DNA from 3 places in the Halomonas elongata DSM 2581 genome. Region 1 is predicted to be linked to each of the others. Evidence: predicted binding sites of a transcription regulator. Region 1 holds the regulator's gene; each other region holds the start of a gene.
The links. Region 1 encodes sigma-54, which starts transcription at its own class of promoters, with help from an activator protein. Its sites were predicted from a motif close to TGGCACNNNNNTTGCTNT; they were not measured.
Positions count from the first base shown of each region.

Region 1 (3,271 bases):
CGAACAGCAACCCGCTCCCGACGAATCCGTGGTACGCGGCTGGGGGCAGCGCATCGTCTACCACGTCGCCGAGCGCCGCATGGAGCTCATCGACCAGGCCGAACTGCACCGGGGCGGCGACACCTTCAACGGTGGCTATCTGGAATACTTCCTCGACCGCCGCGTCGTCCAGGCACGCTCTGCCGCCGAGGGCGTCGAAGGCAACCAGCGAGTACGCATGACCCTGGAGCCCGAGAAGCAGGATTCTCAATGAAGACACTCCATGCACGCCACCTGGCAAAGAGCTACAAGGGCCGCCGCGTGGTCCACGACATCAGCCTGGAGATCGATCAGGGCCGCATCATCGGCCTGCTCGGCCCCAACGGGGCCGGCAAGACCACGTCCTTCTACATGATCGTGGGGCTGGTTCGTGCCGATGCCGGGCAAGTCGCCATCGGTGACCGGGACCTGTCCGGCGCCGCCATGCACGAGCGCGCCCGCGCCGGCATCGGCTACCTGCCTCAGGAAGCCTCGATCTTTCGCAAGCTCAGCGTGGCCGACAACATCATGGCCATCCTCGAGACCCGCAAGGATCTCGATCGAGCCGGCCGTCGCGCCCAACTGGAATCGCTGCTGGAAGACTTCCACATCACTCACATCCGCAACAACGCCGGCATGAGCCTGTCCGGTGGCGAACGTCGTCGAGTGGAAATCGCCCGCGCCCTGGCCACCGAACCCGACTTCATTCTCCTGGACGAACCCTTCGCGGGCGTGGATCCCATTTCCGTCGGCGAAATCAAGGGTATCATCCGCCAGCTCAAGGCCCGCGGCATCGGCGTGCTGATCACCGACCACAACGTCCGCGAGACCCTCGATATCTGCGACGGCGCCTACATCGTCGGCGACGGCCAGATCATCGCCGAGGGCAACGCCGAGGCGATCCTCGCCAACCAGCAGGTGCGCGATGTCTATCTGGGACAGGACTTCCGACTCTGATCCATGCCGGTCACTGTCCGGCATGGCGCCCCTCACCCATCTTTCCCCAGTCTGTCTGATCACAACAAGCTGATATAAGGAATGCTTTATCGCCAAGGCACGAAAATTGCCAATGGCATGATAATTGCTTGAACAAGGGCTTGCATGCGCCGCGACAGCGGACTAGGGTGGGGTTTTCTCGCACGTTGAGCGGATCTCTTTTCCTATGGCCATGAAGGCTTCCCTGCAACTGCGGCTCGGCACCCAGCTCACTATGACACCTCAGCTGCAGCAGGCCATTGCCCTGCTGCAGCTTTCCACCCTCGACCTGCGCCAGGAAGTCCAGCAGGCCCTGGAATCCAACCCCATGCTGGAGCTCGACGAGGACTTCGGCGAGCTGGCGGTCGGCGAGACGGCCGAGGACGACTGGGCCAGCGAGATTCCCGATGAACTGACCGTCGACAGCGACTGGTCCGACACCTATCAGGACGCCGGCCTGGGAAGCCTGAGCGGCTCGGGCAGCGGCGAGGCCCCCGATTTCGAACGCCAGGCAGCCGGCCAGAGCCTGCAGGGTCACCTGGCCTGGCAGTTGGCCATGAGCGGCCTCGAGGAACGTGCCTCGCGTATCGCCGAAAGCCTGATCGATGCGGTGAACGACGACGGCTACCTGGACCAGCCCCTGGACGACATCCGCGAGGGCCTGCGCGACCAAGGGCTGGAGGGACCGTCCAGCCGCGAGGTCGAAGCCGTACTGCTGCGCGTACAGCAATTCGAACCCACCGGCGTCTTCGCTCGCGACCTGCGGGAATGCCTGATGCTGCAACTCGCCGCCCTGCCCCAGGACACCCCCTGGCTTCCACAGGCCCGGCGCCTGGCCCGCCAGTTTCTCGAGGCCCTGGCCGGTGATGACCGACGCCTGCTGAAACGGCGCCTCGGCCTGGACGACGAAGCCCTCGACGAAGTGATCTCCCTGATCAGAGGACTCGATCCACGCCCGGGCAGCACCTTCGCCAGCGGCAGCGACGACTATGTCATCCCCGATCTCATCGCCCGGCGCGACGAACAGGGCTGGCAGGTCGAGCTCAACCCCGAGGCCATGCCGAGACTGCGCATTCAGCCCGACTACGCCGCCCTGATCCGGCGCGCCGACAAGAGCCAGGACAACCAGTTTCTCAAGGATCACCTGCAGGAAGCGCGCTGGTTGCTCAAGAGCCTGTCCAGCCGCAACGACACCCTGCTGCGGGTCGGCCACGAGATCATGGTCCGCCAGCTGGATTTCCTGGAACACGGCGAGGAGGCCATGAAGCCGCTGATCCTGGCCGATATCGCCCAGGCCGTGGAAATGCACGAATCGACCATCTCGCGGGTGACCACCCAGAAATACATCCACACGCCGCGCGGCGTGTTCGAGCTCAAGTACTTCTTCTCCAGTCATGTCGGCGGTGGCGACGACGCCCATTCCAGCACCGCCATCCGCGCCCGGATCCGCAAGCTCATCCAGGAGGAACCGGCCCGCAAACCGCTCTCCGACAACAAGCTCGTCACCCTGCTCGCCGAGGAAGGCATCGAAGTGGCGCGACGCACCGTGGCCAAGTATCGCGAAGCGATGAACATCCCGTCCTCGAGCCAACGCAAGCGCCTTCGCTGACCTCCCGAACCGGGGCGCGAAAGGCGCTTTACACAGGGGGTTTGCTCGACTCCAAAAAGGGTTACAATCGAGGCACAATCCCAGGAGCAAGGAGCGTGTCATGCAAGTCAACCTCACCGGCCATCATGTGGAATTGACCGACGCCCTGCGTGACTATGTCCAAGAGAAACTCGCGCGCCTCGAACGTCATTACGACAACATCACCACCGTGCAAGTCACGCTCTCCGTGGAGAAGGAACGCCAACAAGCTGCCTGTACCCTGCATGCTGCCGGTGCCGACCTGCATGCCGAAGCAATGGACGGCGACATGTACGCCGCCATCGACGCCCTCGCCGACAAGCTCGATCGCCAGTTGGTGAAACACAAGGAAAAATCCCAGGCGCGCGCCCAGGGCGCCGCCGGCGCACGCTGACCCGTCATGTCTCTGGAAACCATACTGCCCCCCGAGCGCACCCTGTTCGATGTGCCCGGGGGGAGCAAGAAGCGCGTGCTGGAATTCTTCAGCACCTTCATCGCCCAGAACACACCCAGCCTGGATAGCCAGGAGGTCTTCAGCCGTCTGATCGGTCGGGAGCGCCTGGGCAGCACGGGCATCGGGCACGGGGTCGCCATTCCCCATTCCCGCAACCCTCACTGCAAGGCCCCCATCGCCGGCTTCTTGAAGCTCGC
Region 1 covers NC_014532.2:1,070,642-1,073,912, reverse strand. Annotated here, with positions in the region: gene lptA (lipopolysaccharide transport periplasmic protein LptA) at 1-253, shown strand, start outside; gene lptB (LPS export ABC transporter ATP-binding protein) at 250-975, shown strand; gene HELO_RS04990 (RNA polymerase factor sigma-54) at 1,181-2,602, shown strand; gene hpf (ribosome hibernation-promoting factor, HPF/YfiA family) at 2,703-3,014, shown strand; gene HELO_RS04980 (PTS sugar transporter subunit IIA) at 3,021-3,271, shown strand, end outside.

Region 2 (3,271 bases), 960 kb from region 1:
GGCCGCTTCGTCGGCGTTGGCTCGGGGCACGATCAAGCGCCGCCCCGCTTGCCGCGTGGCCATGGCCAGCGGTAGCACCCCGCTCGCCGGGCGCAGGCCGCCGTCCAACGCCAGTTCGCCCACACACTCCACCTCGGCCAGGGCCTCGGGCGGAATCTGTCCGGAAGCGACCAGCAGGCCCAGTGCGATGGGGAGATCAAAGCGCCCGCCGTCCTTGGGAAGATCGGCGGGCGCCAGATTCAGGGTGATACGCCGCAGCGGAAATTCGAAACCGGCATTGACCAGGGCGCTGCGCACCCTCTCCCGGCTTTCCTTGACGGCGGTTTCGGGCAGCCCGACCAGCGTGATGCCAGGCAGGCCGTTGGTCAGGTGTACCTCGACAAGCACCTCGGGCGCCTCCAGGCCGAGGCCCGCCCGGGTGCGAATGATCGCCAGCGTCATAGGCGTTCCCTCGCGCCACTGTACCTTCTTGGAGAGACTTCCTTGTCTCGCTTTTTCAGGCTAGACCAGTGACACGGAGCGCGCCCGGGATTTCACCGTCCGGTCTCTCCGGCGCCGGCGTCTTCCTCGGGGGAGTCGCTGCCCACCTCGGCTTCCCGGACTTCTTCGGCATCTTCATCGGCGGCGGCGGAAGCGTCCAGGGCCTCTTCCAGGGCGGCGACCTGTTTCTCGAGGGCTTCGACCCGCCCGCGTGTGCGCTGCAGGACATCCATGAGGATGTCGAAATCCTCCCGCGAGACGAGCTCGAGGCGGTCGAAGGCGCCCTTCACCACCTGCTGCACCCCTTTCTGCACATCTTCCGGGGCCTGGGAAGCCCCCTGCAGGCGCTCCCCGATCTGCTGGGCCAAGCGGCTGATGCGGTCCTGGCTGACCATGCTGACTCTCCTGAACGTATTGTGGAAAACCTACCGACAGGATACGCAAGGCGGCTCCTCGCCGCATTCCTTATGCCTGCCACCTTGTGGGGCATGGCGCCGCCACCCCGGCACCAATCCTGTGCATGAGCCGGCCCCGCATTGCACTTTCCTTGCTCAGCGATACCTCGCGCTAGTCACAGGTTCATGAAAAGTCAGCAATATCCCGCCACCTGGCACGATTCGCGCTTCATCAGGACAACTATGCACCGCGCGGCAACGTGCCGCGTTCACCGAACAAGGGAGAATCGGGATGAAGCTGATCACTGCCGTCATCAAGCCCTTCAAGCTCGACGATGTCCGCGAGGCGCTCGCCGACAACGGCGTTCAGGGCATCACCGTCACCGAGGTCAAGGGCTTCGGTCGCCAGAAGGGCCACACCGAGCTCTATCGCGGCGCCGAGTACGTCGTCGACTTCCTGCCCAAGGTCAAGGTCGAGGTCGCGGTGGACGACGATCGACTGGATACCGTGCTGGACGCGATCTGCAATGCCGCCAACAGCGGCAAGATCGGCGACGGCAAGGTCTTCGTGACCCCGTTGGAAGACGTCATCCGCATCCGCACCGGCGAGCGTGGCGCCGACGCCGTCTGATCGCCGACCGCCTTCCTGCCTGTTCCCGATACGGAGACATTCGTCATGACAGAGCTTGCTTACGCGCTCGATACTTTCTACTTCCTGGTCTGCGGCGCCCTGGTGATGTGGATGGCCGCCGGCTTCTCGATGCTCGAGGCCGGTCTGGTCCGTTCCAAGAACACCGCCGAGATCCTGACCAAGAACATCGCCCTGTTCGCCATCGCCTGCACCATGTACCTGCTGGTGGGCTACTACCTCATGTACTCCAGCAGCGCCGGCGGCATCCTGCCCAGCCTGGGCTTCCTGCTGGGTGGCGAGAACTCCGTGGATGCGGTCATGGCCGGCGGCGATGACGCGCCCTACTATTCCGCCCGCGCCGACTTCTTCTTCCAGGTCGTGTTCGTGGCCACCGCCATGTCGATCGTTTCCGGCGCGGTCGCCGAGCGCATGAAACTGTGGGCCTTTCTGATCTTCTCGGTGATCCTGACCGGCTTCATCTACCCGGTTTCCGGCTACTGGACCTGGGGCGGCGGCTGGCTGGCCGAGATCGGCTTCTCCGACTATGCCGGTTCCGGCATCGTGCACATGGCCGGTGCCTCTGCCGCCCTGGCCGGCGTGCTGGTGCTCGGCCCCCGCAAGGGCAAGTACGGCAAGGACGGGGCCATCTACGCCATCCCGGGCGCCAACATGCCGTTGGCGACACTGGGTACCTTCATCCTGTGGCTGGGCTGGTTCGGCTTCAACGGCGGCTCCGAGTTGAAGGTGTCCGACGTGACCTCCGCCAACAACATGGCGCAAGTCCTGGTCAACACCAACGCGGCTGCCGCCGGTGGCGTGATCGCCGCCCTGATCCTGGCCAAGGCCTGGTTCCGCAAGGCCGACCTGACCATGGCACTGAACGGTGCCATCGCCGGCCTGGTCTCCATCACTGCCGACCCGCTGTCGCCCAGTGCCCTGGGTGCCACCCTGATCGGTGGCTTCGGTGGCCTGCTGGTCGTCGTCTCCATCGTCTGCCTCGACAAGCTGAAGCTCGACGACCCGGTCGGTGCGATCTCCGCCCACGGCGTGGTCGGCATCTGGGGGGTCCTGGCGGTCCCGCTGTCCAACGGCGAAGCCAGCTTCGGCGCCCAGATCATCGGTATCTTCGGTATCTTCGTCTGGGTGTTCGTGGCCAGCCTGATCGTCTGGCTGATCCTCAAGGCCGTGATGGGCATCCGGGTCAGCGAGGAAGAGGAATACGAAGGCGTCGACCTGGCCGAATGCGGTCTCGAGGCCTACCCCGAGTTCAACGTCGCCAAGAAGTGAGGCGATGTGTCCCGAGTGAGCTGGCGTGCTCCTGCTTGGCCCCCGCAAGGGGGCTTTTTTTATTCTATTCGCTGCGGGTGTATGCTCTGTCACAATGAGGCCAGCAAGGACGGCGTGCGTCGCCGTCGGCACACGAACCATGCGAGGACAAGACCATGAAACTGGTGACCGCCATCATCAAGCCGTTCAAGCTCGACGACGTACGTGAATCGCTCTCCGAGATCGGCGTCCAGGGCATCACCGTCACCGAGGTCAAGGGCTTCGGCCGCCAGAAGGGCCACACCGAGCTTTATCGCGGTGCCGAATACGTGGTCGACTTCCTGCCCAAGGTCAAGCTCGAGGTCGCGGTGGACAACGACATGACCGAACAGGTCATCGACGCCATCACCCAGGTGGCCAATACCGGCAAGATCGGCGACGGCAAGATCTTCGTCACGCCGCTCGAACAAGTCATCCGCATCCGTACCGGCGAAACCGA
Region 2 covers NC_014532.2:113,325-116,595, reverse strand. Annotated here, with positions in the region: gene HELO_RS00525 (YifB family Mg chelatase-like AAA ATPase) at 1-441, opposite strand, end outside; gene HELO_RS00520 (accessory factor UbiK family protein) at 534-875, opposite strand; gene HELO_RS00515 (P-II family nitrogen regulator) at 1,168-1,506, shown strand; gene HELO_RS00510 (ammonium transporter) at 1,552-2,793, shown strand; gene glnK (P-II family nitrogen regulator) at 2,949-3,271, shown strand, end outside.
Region 2: HELO_RS00515 (P-II family nitrogen regulator) is a predicted target of sigma-54. The motif match lies at 1,089-1,106, and genes of this name have one in related genera.

Region 3 (3,271 bases), 1.5 Mb from region 1:
GCGCGTCACCCGGTCCAGGGCGCCGGGGCTTTGGTAATCCATGTGGGCGGCCAACTGGTTGGCCAGGCCGCCCACCTCGCGCCCGCCCATGGCATTGGGCTGGCCGGTGATGGAGAAGGGACCGGCGCCGGGCAAACCGATCTTGCCACCCGCCAGGTGGCAATTGATGATCGCCTGGCACTTGTCGGTACCGCTGCTCGACTGGTTGATGCCCTGGGAATATAGCGTCACCACGTGGAGCTGGCTGGCGAACCAGTAGAAGAAGGTCTCCAGGCGCTCGGGGTCGACATCGCAGTCGGCGGCGATGGCCTCGATCGAGACATCGTCCTGACGGGCCTCGGCCAGGGTTTCCTCCAGCCCTTGGGTGTGGCGTTCCAGATAGACGCGATCGAGCTTGCCGCGTGCGGCCATCCAGGCCAGCAGCCCGGTGAACAGGCGGGCATCGCTGCCGGGACGCACGCCCAGGTAGAGATCAGCCAGCTCGCAGGTGTCGGTGACGCGCGGGTCGATCACCACCACCCGCAGCAGGGGATTGCGCGTCTTGGCGACGCGCAGCCGCTGGAACAGCACCGGGTGATTCCAGGCCAGGTTCGAGCCCGCCAGCACCACCAGCTCGGCGTCCTCCAGGTCCTCGTAGTTGCAGGGCACGGCATCGGCCCCCAGCGAGCGCTTGTAGGCGGCCACCGCCGAGGCCATGCAAAGCCGCGAGTTGGTATCCAGATGCGGCGTGCCGAGAAAGCCCTTGAACAGCTTGTTGGCGACGTAATAGTCCTCGGTGAGCAGCTGCCCGGAGAGATAACCGGCCACCGCCCCGGGGCCATGTTGGCGCTGCGTCTCGGCCAGGCGCCCGGCCACGGCGTCCAGGGCGGTGTCCCAGTCGACCTCGGCGCCATCCAGCCGCGGCTGTGTCAGCCGCCCCTGTTCACCCAGCGTTTCGTGCAGTGCCGAGCCCTTGACGCACAAACGGCCATGATTGGCCGGGTGCTCGGTGTCGCCCTCGACGCCGACGATGCGGCCCTGCTGCATCTCGGCCCGCACGCCGCAACCAACCCCGCAATAGGGGCATGTGGTGCGTGCGTCTTGCGTTGAGGCCCTGGACATGACGCTTTCCTCCCGTCGTGAACGACTTGCCGAAACGACGACGCCCACCGCCTCACGGCAGCCGAAGCTGCGGAGAAGCGGTGGGCGTCTTTGCCGATGAATGGATCACCCTTGATCCATCCTGGTCATTTGTTATCTAGCAAGCCCCGTGCCAGGAATGCCCGGTCCCCGGGATGCCGCGCTCCGTGACGATCTCGCCACAGGTAAACGGGAAGCTTGCCGCACAGGTCGGGCGCATCTCACCAACCCGCTCGCACCGACTCGGTGCAATACCAGGCCGTTGCGCTTCCTGCCGCTGCCTCCGGGAAAGCACATAGCTGCCATTCATGGGGATTTCCGACAACTGGAACGCATCTTGCAAAAGATCGGGCAACGCCCCTATGCAACGAGCTACGCCACCATGCCTCAGCCCTTGAAAGTCCTCCTGGTCGACGACGAGATCGTGCGGGCCGCCATGGTCGAGGAAGCCCTCGCCAACGAGGGCCACGAGGTCATCTGCCGCCTGCAGGCCCCGACGAGCCTCAACGAGATGGTCGCCCGCCATCAGCCCGATGTGGTGATCATCGACATGGAATCCCCCGATCGCGACACCCTCGACAGCATGTCGCTGCTCAACCGCGAGAATCCACGTCCGGTGGTGTTCTTCGCCGACCAGCATGACCCCGAGACCATGCATGCCGCCCTCAAGTCCGGCGTCAGCGCCTATGTGGTGGACGGCCTGGTGCCGGGCCGGGTCAAGGCGGTCATGGAAGTCGCCATCGCCCGCTTCGAATCCTTCCAGTCGATGCGCCGCGAACTGGACCAGGCCCGCACCCAACTGGCCGAACGCAAGCGCATCGAACGCGCCAAGGGCCTGTTGATGAAACATCAGGACTGCGACGAGCCCCAGGCCTATCGCATGCTGCGCAAGCTGGCCATGGATCGCGGCCAGCGTATCGGCGATGTGGCCAGCAACGTGATCGACATCCTCGAACAACTGGAGAAGGGACGATGAGCACGCCCGAACTCGAACGACTGACGCTGGGATTCATCCCCCTGCTCGACGCTGCCCTGCCGATCATCGCCCGCGAGGCCGGCTTCTTCGCCGACGAAGGGCTCGAGGTCGCCCTTTCGCGCGAAAATGCCTGGTCGACGCTGCGCGACAAAGTCGCCTCCGGCCTGCTCGACGGCGCCCACATGCTCTCGCCCCTGCCATTGGCCATGAGTCTCGGCCTGTCACGTGCCCCCTGCGAGACCCTGGCGCCGTTCATCCTCGGCCGTGGCGGCAACACCATCGTGCTGTCGCGGCGCTGGTCCGAGGACATGGACGACATCGGCGAGGATCGCGACCCACGCGACAATGCCCGACGCTTCGCCGCCCGACTGCACGACCACCGCGGCGATCCCCCCAGGCTGGCGATGGTCTACCCCTACTCCTGCCAGCACTATCAACTGCGCGAATGGCTGGCCAGTGCCGATATCGACATCGATCGCCAGGTGGCACTGGGCGCCCTCCCCCCGCCCCGCATGGTCGAGGCGCTGGAAAGCGGCGAGATCGACGGCTTCTGCGTCGGCGAGCCCTGGGGCAGCCTGGCCCGGCATCGCGACGTCGGGCGTATCGTCGCCAGCGGCGCCCAGCTATGGCCGGCGCATCCCGAGAAGGTTCTGGGCGTGACGGCCTCCTGGGCGCTGCGCTATCCCACTACCCTGGCGGCAATGATTCGTGCGCTGCACAAGGCCAGCCAGTGGCTCGACGCCTCGCCGGAGCATGCCCGACGCGCCCTGGGCTGGCTGGCGTTGCCGCCCTACCTGGATCGCAGCGTCGAGCACCTCGAGACCCTGGCGCCCGATGCCCCGCCGGCGTGGCAGAGCCTGGTCGGCGATCCCCGCCCGACCGCCGAGATCATGTCCCATGTCGCCGAGCACCTCGACCAGCACATGCGCGAGAGCGGTCGCGTGCTCGACATGCGCACCCTCTCGACCTGCTACAGCCCCGCGCATTTCGATGCCGCCACGCACCAATGACGTGCACGAGACACGACCTGAAACAGGTAAAGGATCCCCACAGTCACTTGTAACCAGATGATATAAAAGCACTCTCAAGAACATGGCGTAGAACTTGAAAGACGCTTGAGCGAACAACGCCGATCCGCGAGCTTCTTTGCCCCGGACCGGCACCCGGCGATCAACG
Region 3 covers NC_014532.2:2,617,082-2,620,352, forward strand. Annotated here, with positions in the region: gene HELO_RS12265 (nitrate reductase) at 1-1,101, opposite strand, end outside; gene HELO_RS12270 (ANTAR domain-containing response regulator) at 1,502-2,095, shown strand; gene HELO_RS12275 (CmpA/NrtA family ABC transporter substrate-binding protein) at 2,092-3,105, shown strand.
Region 3: HELO_RS12270 (ANTAR domain-containing response regulator) is a predicted target of sigma-54. The motif match lies at 1,446-1,463, and genes of this name have one in related genera.